One region of the Gracilibacillus sp. D59 genome, then DNA from elsewhere that is predicted to be linked to it. Evidence: a T-box and tRNA genes for the amino acid it is inferred to sense, from the RefSeq annotation. Region 1 holds a T-box; the other holds one or more tRNA genes.
The links. The T-box of region 1 lies ahead of metG (methionine--tRNA ligase). A T-box ahead of a tRNA ligase gene usually reads a tRNA of that ligase, here a tRNA-Met.
Positions count from the first base shown of each region.

Region 1 (7,097 bases):
CCCTTCTTCTCCATTTCACCGGTTGAAATACTTCTAACAGCTACAGCAAGTGCCTGAGTACCCGTGTTACCAGCCATACCTGCAATTAATGGAATAAAAATCGCTAAAATGGCTACTTGCTCTAGCGTAGCTTCAAATCGACCAATAACAGTGGCAGATAACATACCTAAGAATAAAAGAATAACAAGCCATGGCAGTCTTTTTTTAGCGGATGAAAGAGCAGTGTCTCCACTTCGTTCTACCTCGGAGATACCGGCCAACTTGGAGTAGTCATCACTTGCTTCCTCTTCCATAACATCCATAATATCATCGACAGTAATAATTCCAAGTAAATGATCTTGAAAGTCGACAACAGGAAGAGCTAAAAAGTCATAGTCACGCATCATTTGTGCGATATCCTCTTGATCTTCTCCAACTGGTACAGAAACAACACGTTCACTCATTACATCCTGGATGAGCCAATCACCTTCTGCAATAATTAAGTCCCTTAATGAAATGACACCGACCAGTTTTTTATAAGAATCGACCACATATATATAATAAATTGTCTCGGCGGAAGGGGCTTCCTTTCTTAAATGCCTCATCGCATCTTTAACAGTCATCTTCGTATTAATGACGACAAATTCTGTTGTCATAATACTACCTGCTGTTTTCTCTTCATAATGAAGAAGTTCTTTAATTTCCTCTGAAGACTTCTTGTCCATTATTGTTAAGAAACTTGCTACTTTATTTTTATCTAATTCATTTAAAATATCTACCGCATCATCCGTAGACATATGTTCTAATATTTTAGTTGCAAATGCTGGAACCATCTCAATGATGTATGCCGCAACAAGGTCTCGATCAACTTGTTCTATCACTTCAGCCATTTCTTCCGGGGATAGGTAGGAATAAATTAAAAAGCGGATATCGTCATCTTGTTCTTCGAAAATCTTTGCTTGATCATATGGATGTAATTCTAGAAATTCCGCTCGAAATTGATCGATTTTTTCATCGATTAATGCTTTCTGTATTTTTTCCCACATTTCCATTCGTTCATGTTGCTCTAAATGTTCCATTATTCCGCCCCCTATCTCACTTTGACTTATACATTAAATCGGGATGTTAAAAGAATAACATATCTTGTGAAAAAAAACGCAAATTTTACACATTCTTAGCAAATGAAAATGTTACAATAATGAAGGAATAACAATTGTTTTTATTCTCAAAAAACCATTTATACACTATACTAGGAATAGACTATATTTTTCAAGAAAGAAAGGTTCAGTATATTATGTCGGAAAAAAACTCAAATGCAAAACTTGATTACTCGTTACTATTAATTATTATTTTACTTGCCATTATCAGTATTTTTACTTTATATACATTAGATCCATATCTGGAGCAAAACCCTTTATATGAAAATGTGTACTTAAAACAAATGATCTGGTATATTGCTGGATCCATGGCCATTGCCGTTATTATGATGTTTGATTATGATCGCTTTAGACAAGTCTCCTGGTTACTCTATGGAATAGGTATTATATCCCTTGTTATGCTATATTTCCATTTTCCACCTGGCATAGCTGATGAAGTTAACGGAGCATGGGGCTGGTTTAAATTTCCGGGAATAGGAAGTATACAGCCTGCAGAATTTATGAAAGTGTTTCTGATCATTTTTCTGGCTCATATCATGGTAGCACACAACGAAAAATATCCAGAACATACCGTAAAAATGGATCTATGGCTATTGTGTAAATTGGGGTTCTTCACTCTCATCCCAATTTATTTCTTGATTGAGCAACCAGACCTTGGTGGTGTGTTGGTATTAATTTCCATTACTTCTTGTATGATTCTTGTCTCCGGTATTAAATGGCGCATTATTTTGACTATTTTGGGTACATTTCTGATTTGTTTTATATCTGCTATCACCATCTATTTGACAAATACTGAAGAAGTAAATCAATTCCTCTATGACCATGATCTTGATCACGTAGTGGAACGTTTCCAAGGATGGTTATTTCCAGATCAATACAGTCAAGGTGGGGCCTATCAGACAATAAAAGCCATGTTAGCTATTGGTTCTGGACAATTATCCGGAAAAGGAATTGGTGGAATTCAAGCTGCAAATGAAGTTCCGGAGTACCATACTGATTATATATTTACGGCTATCGCTGAGCAATTTGGATTTTTCGGTTCCAGTATAGTAATTTTAATTTATTTTTTACTTATTTACCGGCTCATTTATATCGCATTAAGATGTAATGATCCGTTTGCCAGCTATATGGTAACCGGAATTATCGGTTTGTTTACTTATCAAGTATTTCAAAATATCGGGATGTCGATTCAATTATTACCTGTTACCGGTTTACCATTACCGTTTATCAGCTATGGTGGGAGTTCGACACTTACCTATATGATTGCTATTGGTATTGTCCTCAGTATCTATTATCGTATAAAAACCTATATGTTTGACGAATCATAGAAAATAAGAAAAACTGGGCAAAACCCGCCCCGCCTTAACTACATGCTAAGTAGGTCTGTGGCGATTGCTATTAGTAGCTATTATGAAATATATCGACCGTTTGACCACCACTCCGGCTGCCCAAGTGGGGGTAATTGCCCCCTACTGATGGCTAGTAAAACTTCAGGTTGTTAGCGTCCGTTATCCCCCACTTATCTTCTTTGATTTACTCGAATCTTGAAGTGGGGGTTTTACGGACGATTAACACCAGATAAACAACATGACTAGTCAACTATCTCTTTATTTATTACACATTTCAAACGTGAATAGGATACCAAAATACTTTGATACCATCGGGTATATGTTTCTTACCTAAACCAAGCGGATAGGAGTTATTTTGATGAAACTAGATATTATAGGTGATATTCATGGATGCTATCAAGAGTTGCAGACACTGCTTGATGATTTAGGTTATCAATGGGAAAATGACCAAATCCATCACCCTGAAGAAAGACAGCTCGCTTTTGTAGGAGATTTAACAGATCGAGGACCACGTTCCCTCGATGTCATTCGTTTTGTCTATCAAGTAGTTGTTACACAGAAAATCGGCTATTATGTTCCAGGTAATCACTGTGACAAATTGTACCGTTATTTTCTCGGTAATAATGTGAAACAACAACATGGATTGGAAACAACGGTAGCAGAATATGAGCAGTTGTCTAAACATGAAAAAGAGGAAGTAAAACAGATGATGATGACACTTTATGAAGAGTCTCCTTTATATCATGTCATTAATAAGTTAGATGCAGTGATCGCACATGCAGGAATTCCTGAAAAATATATAGGAAGGCATGATAAGAAGGTAAAAACATTTGTCCTATATGGAGATATCACCGGGGAAAAACATGCTGATGGCAGACCGGTACGTAGAGATTGGGCTCAGGATTATCATGGGGACAGGTGGATTGTTTACGGACATACACCGGTTTTAGAATCAAGGTTTGTGAATCAAACAGTTAACATTGATACTGGTTGTGTATTTGGCAATAAACTGACAGCCTTCCGCTTACCAGAAGAAGAAATAGTCAGTGTCCAATCCACCATGCCATTTGTAGAAGAAAAGTTCCGGTATTAAAGAAACAATTTCGAAAAATTAAATATAAAAGTGTATGCTACTAAGTTTTATTCTTTATCTTTGAGCCTCAGCCTCTCAAGATGAGCACTTTTTGCTCTTTGAGAGGCTGAGGCTTTGCTATGGAATGTAAGGTACAGCTGATTTTCAATTATGCCTTTAGGAAAGAAGTGTATTTTCTAACCATTCTCTATAATGAAGATTGTTCTTTTAATTTTTCTACCTCGCTATCAATAGTAGAAACGTCTATTCTTTCAAATAAGGGTTTAACGTTTTTGAAAGTGGTTGAATATCTCTCAATTGGCTTCCAATGAAATGCTGGTATTCCTAAGATTTCTTTTATTTCCCCACTTGAAAAAGGTAGAAAAGGACTTAATAGCTGAGCTAAATTCGCAATGATATATACGCAAGTAGCCAATGTATTTTTGCTAAGCTCAGGTGACTCTCTCACTTGAATCCATGGTTGTTGCATATCAAAATATTTATTTGCACTTCTTATAAATTCAAACAGGTCATCTAAAGCTTGTTTAAAATGTGTCTCTTCGATCAGTATCCCTACTTTGGGGTAAAGCTTTTGAACTTCCTTCTTTATTTGTTTATCAATTTTTCCATCTGGTTTCACTCCTTTAAAAGATTTTTCTATAAATTTTAACGTTCTATTCACAAAATTTCCGTAAGCACCTAGTAATTCACTATTGTGACTGTAAACAAACTCTCTCCATGAAAAATCAGAATCTCTATTTTCAGGGGCATTTATAGTTAAGAAGTATCGAATAGAATCAGGATGATATTGTTCAATTATATCTGGCACCCACACCGCCCAGTTTTTACTTGTCGAGAGCTTTTTCTTCTCAACTGTTAAATACTCATTTGAAACGATATGAGTAGGTAAGCCTTGTTCCTTAATCCCTAGCAAGACTGATGGCCAAATGATTGAATGAAATGGAATATTATCCTTCCCGTGTATATAATACGACTTTGTATCTTTTCTCCAAAAACTATTATCATTTTTATTATTTGCTTCAGCCCACTTTTTAGTAGCTGAATAATATCCTGAAACAGCTTCAATCCATACATAAACCTTCTTGTCCTCATAACCAAGTACAGGTACTGAAACACCATTTGATAAATCTCTTGAAACTGCACGATCATGCAAACCTTCTTTTAAATATCGCTCTGTTAATTTAATCGCATTTTCACGCCATAAGCCCTTATTTTTTGCGTTTGCTACATATTCTTCTAACTTTTCTTGAAAGGTACTCAATTTGAAATAGAAGTGTTCTGTGTTTCTGGTAGTGGGAAGATCACCACATATCTTACATTGCTTCTCATGAAGGTCTAATGGGTCTAAAATTTTGGAACAATGGTCACATTGATCCCCTCGTGCATCCTTACCACAATTCGGACAACGACCCTCTACAAAACGGTCTGGTAAAAACTGTTCACAAGTTATACAATATGCCTGCTCAATTTCTTTTTTATAGATTTTGTCGTTATTCAATAAACTTAAAAATATTTCTTGAACGATCCTATGATGGTATTCTGAGTCCGTGCGCGTATAACAATCATATGTGAAACCAAGCTTATCAAAGCATTCATTAAACTCATTGTGATATTTATTAGCTAATTCTACAGGTGTTATCCCTTCTTGCTTCGCTCTAATTGTAATTGGAGTTCCATTACAATCACTTCCAGAAACATAAAGTACGTTATCTCCTTTCATTCTATAATACCGAGCTAAAGTATCTCCTGATAATAGGCTTGAAATATGACCTAAATGCAATGATCCATTTGCATACGGCCAAGCCCCTCCAATTAGTACATTCATTTTCCTTCCTCCTTTTAATTTAAATAGTGCAGAGCGCCCTCTAAGAGGAAGTCGCCTAGCTTCTAAGCAGATGTTTTAACTTTGTACTTTTTAATCATTAAAAAACCTCGCCCTAAGACAAAAACGTTTGTCTAAGGACGAGGTTTAAACCCGTGTTACCACCTTAATTCACTAATTACTTACATAATTAGCCTCAATAAGTACGGAACAATATATGTTCTTATACTCTGACATTTATAACGAGTGCCAAATCTCGTCACAACCTTACTCCATTATGAGTTCAGTTATGCAGCTCAGAGACCATTTTCAATCAAGAATTCAATGCTTCTTTTCAGCTATCGAAGCTCTCTGTAAATGAATAAAGTTGATTTACTCTTCTCATCATTGCTTTTATTGTTATTACTCGGTTATCTTATTACCTTATTATTACATCTTTTATAGATTAATACAACATTTATATTCATTTTTAAATATGTCTATAATTTGCTCATGAATTGTAATTTTTAAACATAATCCTACTTTTCCCCTGCACCTAACTTAAGATTTCTTAAGCATGTCATGAACCTTGGATACTTCTTCATCAGGAACAACCAGATAGTAAATATCTTGACCTCGTGAATTTTCAATATATGTTCCTTCACCTTTCATTTGATAACTATTGATGTTGTTTCGAGTATTACGGTAATTTTTCATCAAGTTTTTCATGTCTTCAAAATCCAAATTAGTTGTTACATTATTACCTAGTACATTAATAAAACTATTAATCTTAGTTACAGATGCGACACTTGCACCTTGATCAATGATTGCCTCGATTACTTGTCTCTGTCGTCCAGTTCTAGCAAAGTCACTATCAAAGTGTCTCATTCTCACATAACCAATTGTCTGCGCACCATTTAACTGAAGTTCTCCTTTTGCGTAATGATACCCTTTTTTATAATAGCCCTCGTCATACCAATCAGTTTTATTTTGAACAGTAATACCACCAACAGTATCAACTAACTCAGCCAAGCCTTCCATATTTACCTTTACATAGTAATCTAATTCGATATCAAGAAAATTTTCTACTGTTGCAACAGACATATCCGTTCCACCAAAGGCATAGGCGTGATTAATTTTATCTTTAACTCCTTTACCGATGATTTCTGTTCTAGTATCTCTAGGGATACTAACTAAATCAATACTTTTTGTTTTTGGATTAAGGGATAACATAAGCAATGCATCAGATCTACCTTTATCACCTTTTCGTTCATCAACACCTAACAAAAGAATATTCAATCGTTCGGCATCTTCTACTTTTTCTTTTCCAACAGCTGTATCTATCGACTTAGTAGGACTGTGTATTTCAGTCTCCACTGTGTTTTTTGCAGTATTATAAATGGATAAAGTATAAACAATAGCTGATACAACAGCAACCATTACGATACCTAATAGAATTTTCCACCATAGTCCTTTTTTATTCTTTTCTTTCCTGTTTTCTTTTGACATTGTAGCACTCCTTTTGTAATTAAAGCCCTCACTGAAAGTTATATTAGTATTCTCCTTTTAAATAGACGAGTTTCCCCTATTAATAGTTTCAATTATTGATAATTTGTTTGTTGATTTAACATATAATGACAAATAAAAAAGAAAGGATTGGTATTGCCCAAACCTTTCTTTTTTTTCTAGCCCTGGTATGAATTTTTACCTTTTTAAGA
Region 1 covers NZ_JBQQCK010000008.1:181,528-188,624, forward strand. The annotation lists gene mgtE (magnesium transporter) at 1-1,058, opposite strand, end outside; gene ACTWP4_RS14830 (FtsW/RodA/SpoVE family cell cycle protein) at 1,274-2,464, shown strand; gene prpE (bis(5'-nucleosyl)-tetraphosphatase PrpE) at 2,844-3,578, shown strand; gene metG (methionine--tRNA ligase) at 3,766-5,403, opposite strand; T-box leader at 5,534-5,797, opposite strand; gene ACTWP4_RS14845 (LCP family glycopolymer transferase) at 5,941-6,888, opposite strand.

Region 2 (7,097 bases), on a different contig from region 1:
AAGCTAGCGATAGCAAGTTTGGTAATGGCTGTTGTGTTAGTTATTATAAAACAAACAACCTTCTATTTTATTTCATTTGATAATCGATTAGCCCTATTCATTTTTGTGATTGGGAGTGTAATGATCGGCCTTATCGTCTATGCTATTGTTGTTATTAAGTGGAGTATTTTAACTAGTAAAGAACTTGAACCGCTCCCGTTATTAAATAGATGGAAGAAAGGATAGTATACAAACATGAAACCTATAATTGAAATTATTGGACTTGGTGGCGGAGACATCAACCAACTGCCATTAGGGATATATCGAAAACTCACAAGCGAACAACAAGTATGTTATGTTAGAACGCTAGATCATCCTGTAATTCATGCTTTACAAGAGGAATCAGTGCATTTTTACTCCTTTGATGCCATCTATGAAAAGCATGATCAGTTTGAAGACGTCTATCATGAAATTGCTAGTACTTTAGTAGAGACAGCTATAGAGAATCGGAGCATTGTTTATGCTGTACCAGGTCATCCAATGCTAGCCGAACAGACTGTACAGCTATTAATTCAACGTCAAGACGTAGACGTTGAGATTGTCGGTGGTCAAAGTTTTTTAGATGATTTATTTTCCGCATTAAAAATAGACCCTATCGAAGGTTTTCAATTTGTTGATGCGACTTCATTCAGGCGTCATCAACTGCAATATGAACAACACCTTGTGTTTTGTCAGGTATATGATGCCTTTATTGCATCAGAGGTAAAGTTGACTTTATTAGAAGATTTGCCAGCAGAATATCCGATTTATATTGTAGAAGCAGTAGGTAGTGAAAAGCAGTCCATTACAGAGATTGCGTTAGTAGAGTTAGATCAACAAATGCAGCTGAGTAATCTAACGAGTGTATACATCCCACCTATAGACAAAGAAAAACTTAATCACCAGTTTCACCGTTTGAAAGAAGTAATTGCAGCATTAAGAGCACCAGGGGGATGTCCATGGGACCAAAAGCAAACACATGAAACATTAAAAAAATATTTAATTGAAGAAGCTTATGAAGTCATTGAAGCTATTGATAGAGAAGACGATGAAGCTTTGGCAGAAGAACTTGGAGATGTACTACTGCAAGTTATGTTACATAGTCAAATTGGAGAAGAAGCAGGATTTTTTACCATCGATGACGTAATATATAGTATCACCGAAAAAATGATTCGACGTCACCCACATGTTTTTGGCGAACTCGAGGTCGATGGTGAATCTGACGTAATCAAGAATTGGGAAGCTATTAAAAAAGAAGAAAAAGGAGAACAACAGCAAACCCTTTTAGCGAATTTGACAAAAGGTTTACCAGCAACATTACTAGCAGAAGATATTCAAAAGACAGCAGCAAAAGTAGGATTTGACTGGAGTGAGCCAGAGCCGATTTGGGCAAAAATTTATGAAGAGTTGGAAGAATTAAAGGATGCAAGGGAACATGAAAGTTTTGATGCGCAGGAAAAAGAATTTGGAGATATACTATTTGCAATGATTAACTTAGGAAGATATTATAAAATTAATCCAGAAATTGCTTTAATGCGAACAAATCACAAATTTATATATCGCTTTCAATTCGTAGAAAGAAAGGTGAAGGAAAGTAAGCATCCATGGGAGTCCTTCACATTAGATGAATTGGATCAGTTTTGGGAAGAAGCGAAGCGTTTAGAAAATTAATGACAATGTAGAGGAAGGGAATTATCTATGCGACTGGATAAGTTTTTAAAAGTTTCTCGCTTAATTAAACGAAGGACTTTAGCAAAGGAAATTGCAGATCAGGGCAGAATTATTATAAATGGTAATCCTGCTAAAGCGGCGACAAATGTAGCGATAGGTGATGAAATGAAGATTCAATTTGGACAGAAATTATTAACTATTCAAATTGATGATTTAAAAGAAACTGTAAAGAAAGACGAAGCAAGTAATTTATATACGATTAAACATGAAGAATATACTAACCAATAGTGATCAATGAAGTTCTAAACTTGTCCTTTTATTCATATATTAGTGATGGATAAAAGGGAGGGAATAACTGATGAATTACTATGATAAAAAAACAATGCCAGCACCGCAAATGGAACACAATGTAAAAATGACAAATCGCCGTCTGTTGGAGATAGATGGAGTAAAAGAAGTTGATAGCTTTGATAGCGAAGAGTTTCTACTGCAAACCGTAATGGGTTATCTAGTTATTCGCGGAGATAATTTACAAATGAAAAACCTTGATGTAGAATCCGGACATGTTTCCATTAAGGGTAAAATCTATGAGTTATCTTATTTGGACGAGCAGCATGGGGAGAAGGCTAAAGGTTTGTTTAGCAAGCTATTCAAATGACATTAAGTACACAATTCATCACAATCATTTCGATGGTGTTATCAGGTGCTTATCTAGGTGCTAGTTATCATACTTTTAAACGTATGGAACGATTGTGGAGATCAAGCATACTATGGAAATATGTGTTGGAGATTTTGTTTTGGCTTCTACAAGCGGCGATTCTCTACTTCGTACTGTTTTTAGTGAATGAAGGAATTTTAAGGTTTTATATATTTTTGGCAGTTCTATGCGGCTATGCAATGTTCAAAAGTCTTTTTGAACAGGCTTTTGGCCGCATTGTAGATGTGTTCATTCATACTTTGCTGAAAATATATCGTTTTTTTTATCGCATAATAGAGATTATTATTGTAAAGCCTATAGTATTTATCGTATCATTAATAGTAGTATGTATTACCAAGGTGTTCACCATTTTATATTCTTTCATACTTTTACTATTAAAAGTGTTGGGATGGCCAGTAAAGATGATTATTTCAATCCTATCATCATTATTGCCAAAAAATACACCAAAATATTTACTGCCTTTTTCTCGCATTTATAGTAAAATAAAAAGAAAAGACTAATTTTCATAAGGGAGGCACTGGTGATTATGGCAAAACGACATAATGTATCACGTATTAATGACGCATATATCGAACAATATGATGCCCAAGTGAAACGTCAAAAACGCAGAAAAAAGAAATTATACCGTAGATTGATGTTATTTGGTATGATTGTCGCCATCACCATGGTTAGCCTTGTTGCTTTTCATATTGATCAACGTGCGAAATATCATGATATGCAACAAGAATATACCGAGCTTTCCAGTGAATTAACTAGTCTTCAAAATGAAGAAAAGAAACTGAAAGAAGAAATAGAGCTTTTAAATGATGAAGAATATTTGTTGCAAATAGCAAAAACAAATTATTTCTTTACGGAAGAAGGAGAGATCGTCTTTAAATTACCAGAAGAAGATCCATCTTATTGACACCGTTTTAATTGCTTGGCTATAATATAGTTGTAGTATATTTTTTTTAAACTTTAAGGAGGAGCAATTTTTTTATGTCAATCGAAGTAGGCAGCAAGTTGCAGGGAAAGGTAACAGGAATCACTAATTTTGGAGCTTTTATTGAATTACCTGGAGGTAAAACAGGTCTTGTTCATATTAGTGAAGTTGCCGATAATTATGTAAAAGACATTAATGAACACTTAACTGTAGGTGATGAAGTAACAGTGAAGGTTCTTAATGTGGAAGATGATGGTAAAATTGGTTTGTCTATTAAAAAAGCAAAAGACAATCCGCCGCAATCTAATCGTCGCAAAAATCAAGGAAATCCAAAAAATAACCGTGAAAGAGGCGAATCATTTGAACAAAAAATGAATCGTTTCTTAAAGGATTCTGAAGATCGCTTAGCAACACTTAAAAAGCATACAGAATCAAAACGCGGAGGACGAGGGGCGAGAAAAGGCTAAAACTTGCTGTCTATGTAATGTAGAGAAGACGGATGTGACTCGTAATTATATATCTTAAAGAAAAAAGCTACCGATCAAAAAAGATCGGTAGCTTTTTCTTCGTACGTACTTTGGTGATTGCTATTAGGAGCCATTATGAAATATATCGACCGTTTGACCACCACTCCGGCTGCCACTCCCCTTTCCGTGGGGTTGCCCTTCAGCTAACTTTTTCGAGCAAAAACCGCTCAAAAAAGTGGATATATCGAAGGTAACCGAGTTTCTCTGTTGTTCCGGTGTATCTCCTTTTGAAATAGGTGCTTGATCTAATACACCCCATTTCATTATGTTTCACTTCTTTCGCGGACATTTAATCCCTTATTTCCTTGTGAAATACACTTTTTTCAGTGTTGATGGACATCTATTCCGCTATTTAGTCATTTGACTAGAAAAATGGTAAGATTTTGAGTTAATAACGGAACAGATGTCCGCTAACATATAAAAATCATCATTTTCAGCTATAATAACGGAATAAATGTCCTTTTATTTTTTTCATGCTTGGTCAGTACAATAAAGATAGCATAACGGATTGCACATTTTTGTTTTTGTTAATCCTTTTCCAGCTTCTCTTAATCCCTTAGCAATTTTCATAAGCCTTCTTTCATTGCACTAAAATCACTAGTTTCAACATTTTGATCCCTTATTTTCCTACCTTAATAAAAAAAGACTTGGCATTTGCCAAGTCTTTTTGCTTTATAGCGGCGGAGGGGATCGAACCCCCGACCTCACGGGTATGAACCGTACGCTCTAGCCAGCTGAGCTACACCGCCATCATATTAAATAAAATTGTGTGCTTCTTGAGAGACACAAAGAATATAATACAACAGGTTTACCTATCTGTCAACAAACAACTTCAAATTTCTTAAGGGTAATGTATAAACAGAGATGTCTATGCAAGCGCACAAAAACTAGTGTCCATTTAAGATTAGTCATCACCAATTCCTCTCCTACGCTTCAGTAAGATTTCACGTTTTTAAACGGACGCTTTGCGCTTTTCTCTATTATCTTTTCTGTATCAACACGGTCTGTCAAAAATATCGGATTAAATCAAAGAAAAGGAAGGAAGAAAATGTCGTATTGTTCTTTATATAAAGAATAGCGTCGAACTTTTTAGAACGGCATCTTCCTTGTTTTGACAAAATATCGAGAGGAGATGTGATTTAATGTGAACAGAGGAGTGATATAAATGAACACATATACGGATAATAAACCAAAATCTTTTTTTTCTAGCACTCATCCGATGATGAGTAATTTACGTAAAAAGTTCGGCCAAAAATGGACAAGCTTAATGTTTGAGAAAGGTTTGCTTATTTGTATTATTGGGTTTTTATTAGGAAGGGCCGTCATTTTATCAACACTTTCACCATTTGTCATTGCATTCGTTGCGGCTGTCTGGTTTTTACGTCGAGACAAAGTACTTCCCCTTATTACGTTCTCATTAATAGGAGCATTTACATATAGCATTTCACATAGCTTCTATATATTTTTAGCTCTTTCTATCTTAATAGTTCTCTCTTTTTTTATTTACCAATCGAAGTCGGCAGAGAGGATCTTACCGTTTTTCGTCTTTTTTGCAGCAAGTATTCCTAGAATCAGCATCTATGCTATGACAACAAAACTAACATACTTGGAGTGGGTAATTGCTTTTGCTGAAGGAATATTGGCAACGGTTTTATTACTTATCTTTATGCAAAGCATTCCATTATTATCACCAAAAAGGTATAAACCATTGTTAAAAAATGAAGAAATCGTTTGTTTTATTATTTTATTAGCTTCGGTATTAACAGGAGTAATTGGTGTAGAAGTCTATCAAGCACAAATGGAACAGGTTCTTGCGCGGTATTTAGTATTGCTTCTTGCTTTAGTTGGTGGTGCGGCTATTGGTTCCACTGTTGGGGTCGTAGCAGGATTAATATTGAGCCTTGCAAATATAGCCAACATGTTTCAAATGAGTTTATTAGCCTTCTCTGGTTTGTTAGGTGGTTTACTGAAAGAAGGAAGGAAACTGGCCGTAAGTTTAGGTCTATTAATAAGTACATTGTTAATTAGTTTATATGGCGATTCCTTTGAATATCTCTCAACAGCATTACTAGAGTCTGCGTTAGCGATTTTATTATTTTTGATGACACCGAGTAAATTTATAAAACATATTGCCAAATTTATACCTGGAACTGTTGAACATACAAGAGAGCAGGAACAATACTTGCAGAAAGTTCGTAATGTAACTGCACACCGGGTGGAACGATTCTCCAACGTATTTAAAGCCTTATCGCGCAGTTTTCAAACGGAATCCAATCAATGGCAGGAACAGGATTTAGAAGTGGATTATTATTTAAGTAATGTCACGGAAAAAACCTGTCAAACATGCTTTAAAAAAGAAATCTGTTGGGTCCAGCAATTTGATAAGACCTATCAGTTAATGAGAGATGTCAAAGATCAATTGGAAACAGATGATCAATTAAATAATATTACGAACAGACAGTTTGAAAATCATTGTATTAAATCTCGGAAAGTGATCGATACCATGCAACAAGAATTATCGTTTTTTGAAGCAAACAAACAGTTAAAGAAACAAGTATTAGAAAGCAGGCGATTTGTTGCCGACCAATTAAGTGGTGTCTCAGAAGTCATGGGGAACTTTGCGGATGAAATTTTGAAAGAAAAAGAAAACCATGAACAACAAGAGATTGAAATCATCGCAGCATTAAAACATGTAGGTATTGAACTGGAGAAATTAGATATTTATAGTTTAGAGCAAGGAAACATTGATATTGAAATGGTGATTACCTTCCAGCAATATCATGGAGAAGCAACGAAAATCATTGCGCCTATACTATCTGATATTTTAGATGAAACGATTATTGTCGCTACAGAAGATCTATCTCCATTAGCAAAAGGACATAGCTTTTTTACCTTTGGCTCTGCTAGAAAATTTGTCATTCAAACAGGAGTAGCCCACGCTGCCAAGGGAGGGGGATTAATATCAGGAGATTGCTATAAATCAATGGAGCTTGGAGCAGGAAAATATGCGTTAGCTATTAGTGACGGGATGGGTAATGGAGATCGAGCACATGAAGAGAGTACCGAAACATTACGATTATTGCAACAAATTTTAGAGTCTGGTTTACACGAGCAGGTGGCGATTAAATCGATTAACTCTATTTTAGCACTACGAACAAATGAAGAGATTTACGCAACCTTAGATTTAGCGATGGTTGACCTTCATCATGCTGTAGTTCAATTTTTGAAAGTTGGTTCTACA
Region 2 covers NZ_JBQQCK010000023.1:15,616-22,712, reverse strand. The annotation lists gene ACTWP4_RS22230 (putative polysaccharide biosynthesis protein) at 1-225, shown strand, start outside; gene mazG (nucleoside triphosphate pyrophosphohydrolase) at 235-1,689, shown strand; gene ACTWP4_RS22220 (RNA-binding S4 domain-containing protein) at 1,717-1,977, shown strand; gene yabP (sporulation protein YabP) at 2,048-2,347, shown strand; gene yabQ (spore cortex biosynthesis protein YabQ) at 2,344-2,907, shown strand; gene ACTWP4_RS22205 (septum formation initiator family protein) at 2,934-3,311, shown strand; gene ACTWP4_RS22200 (S1 domain-containing RNA-binding protein) at 3,386-3,796, shown strand; gene ACTWP4_RS22195 (hypothetical protein) at 3,920-4,120, opposite strand; tRNA gene ACTWP4_RS22190 (tRNA-Met) at 4,532-4,605, opposite strand; gene spoIIE (stage II sporulation protein E) at 5,022-7,097, shown strand, end outside.
Region 2: it encodes a tRNA-Met, which carries the amino acid that the T-box ahead of metG (methionine--tRNA ligase) is inferred to sense. The anticodon was not compared.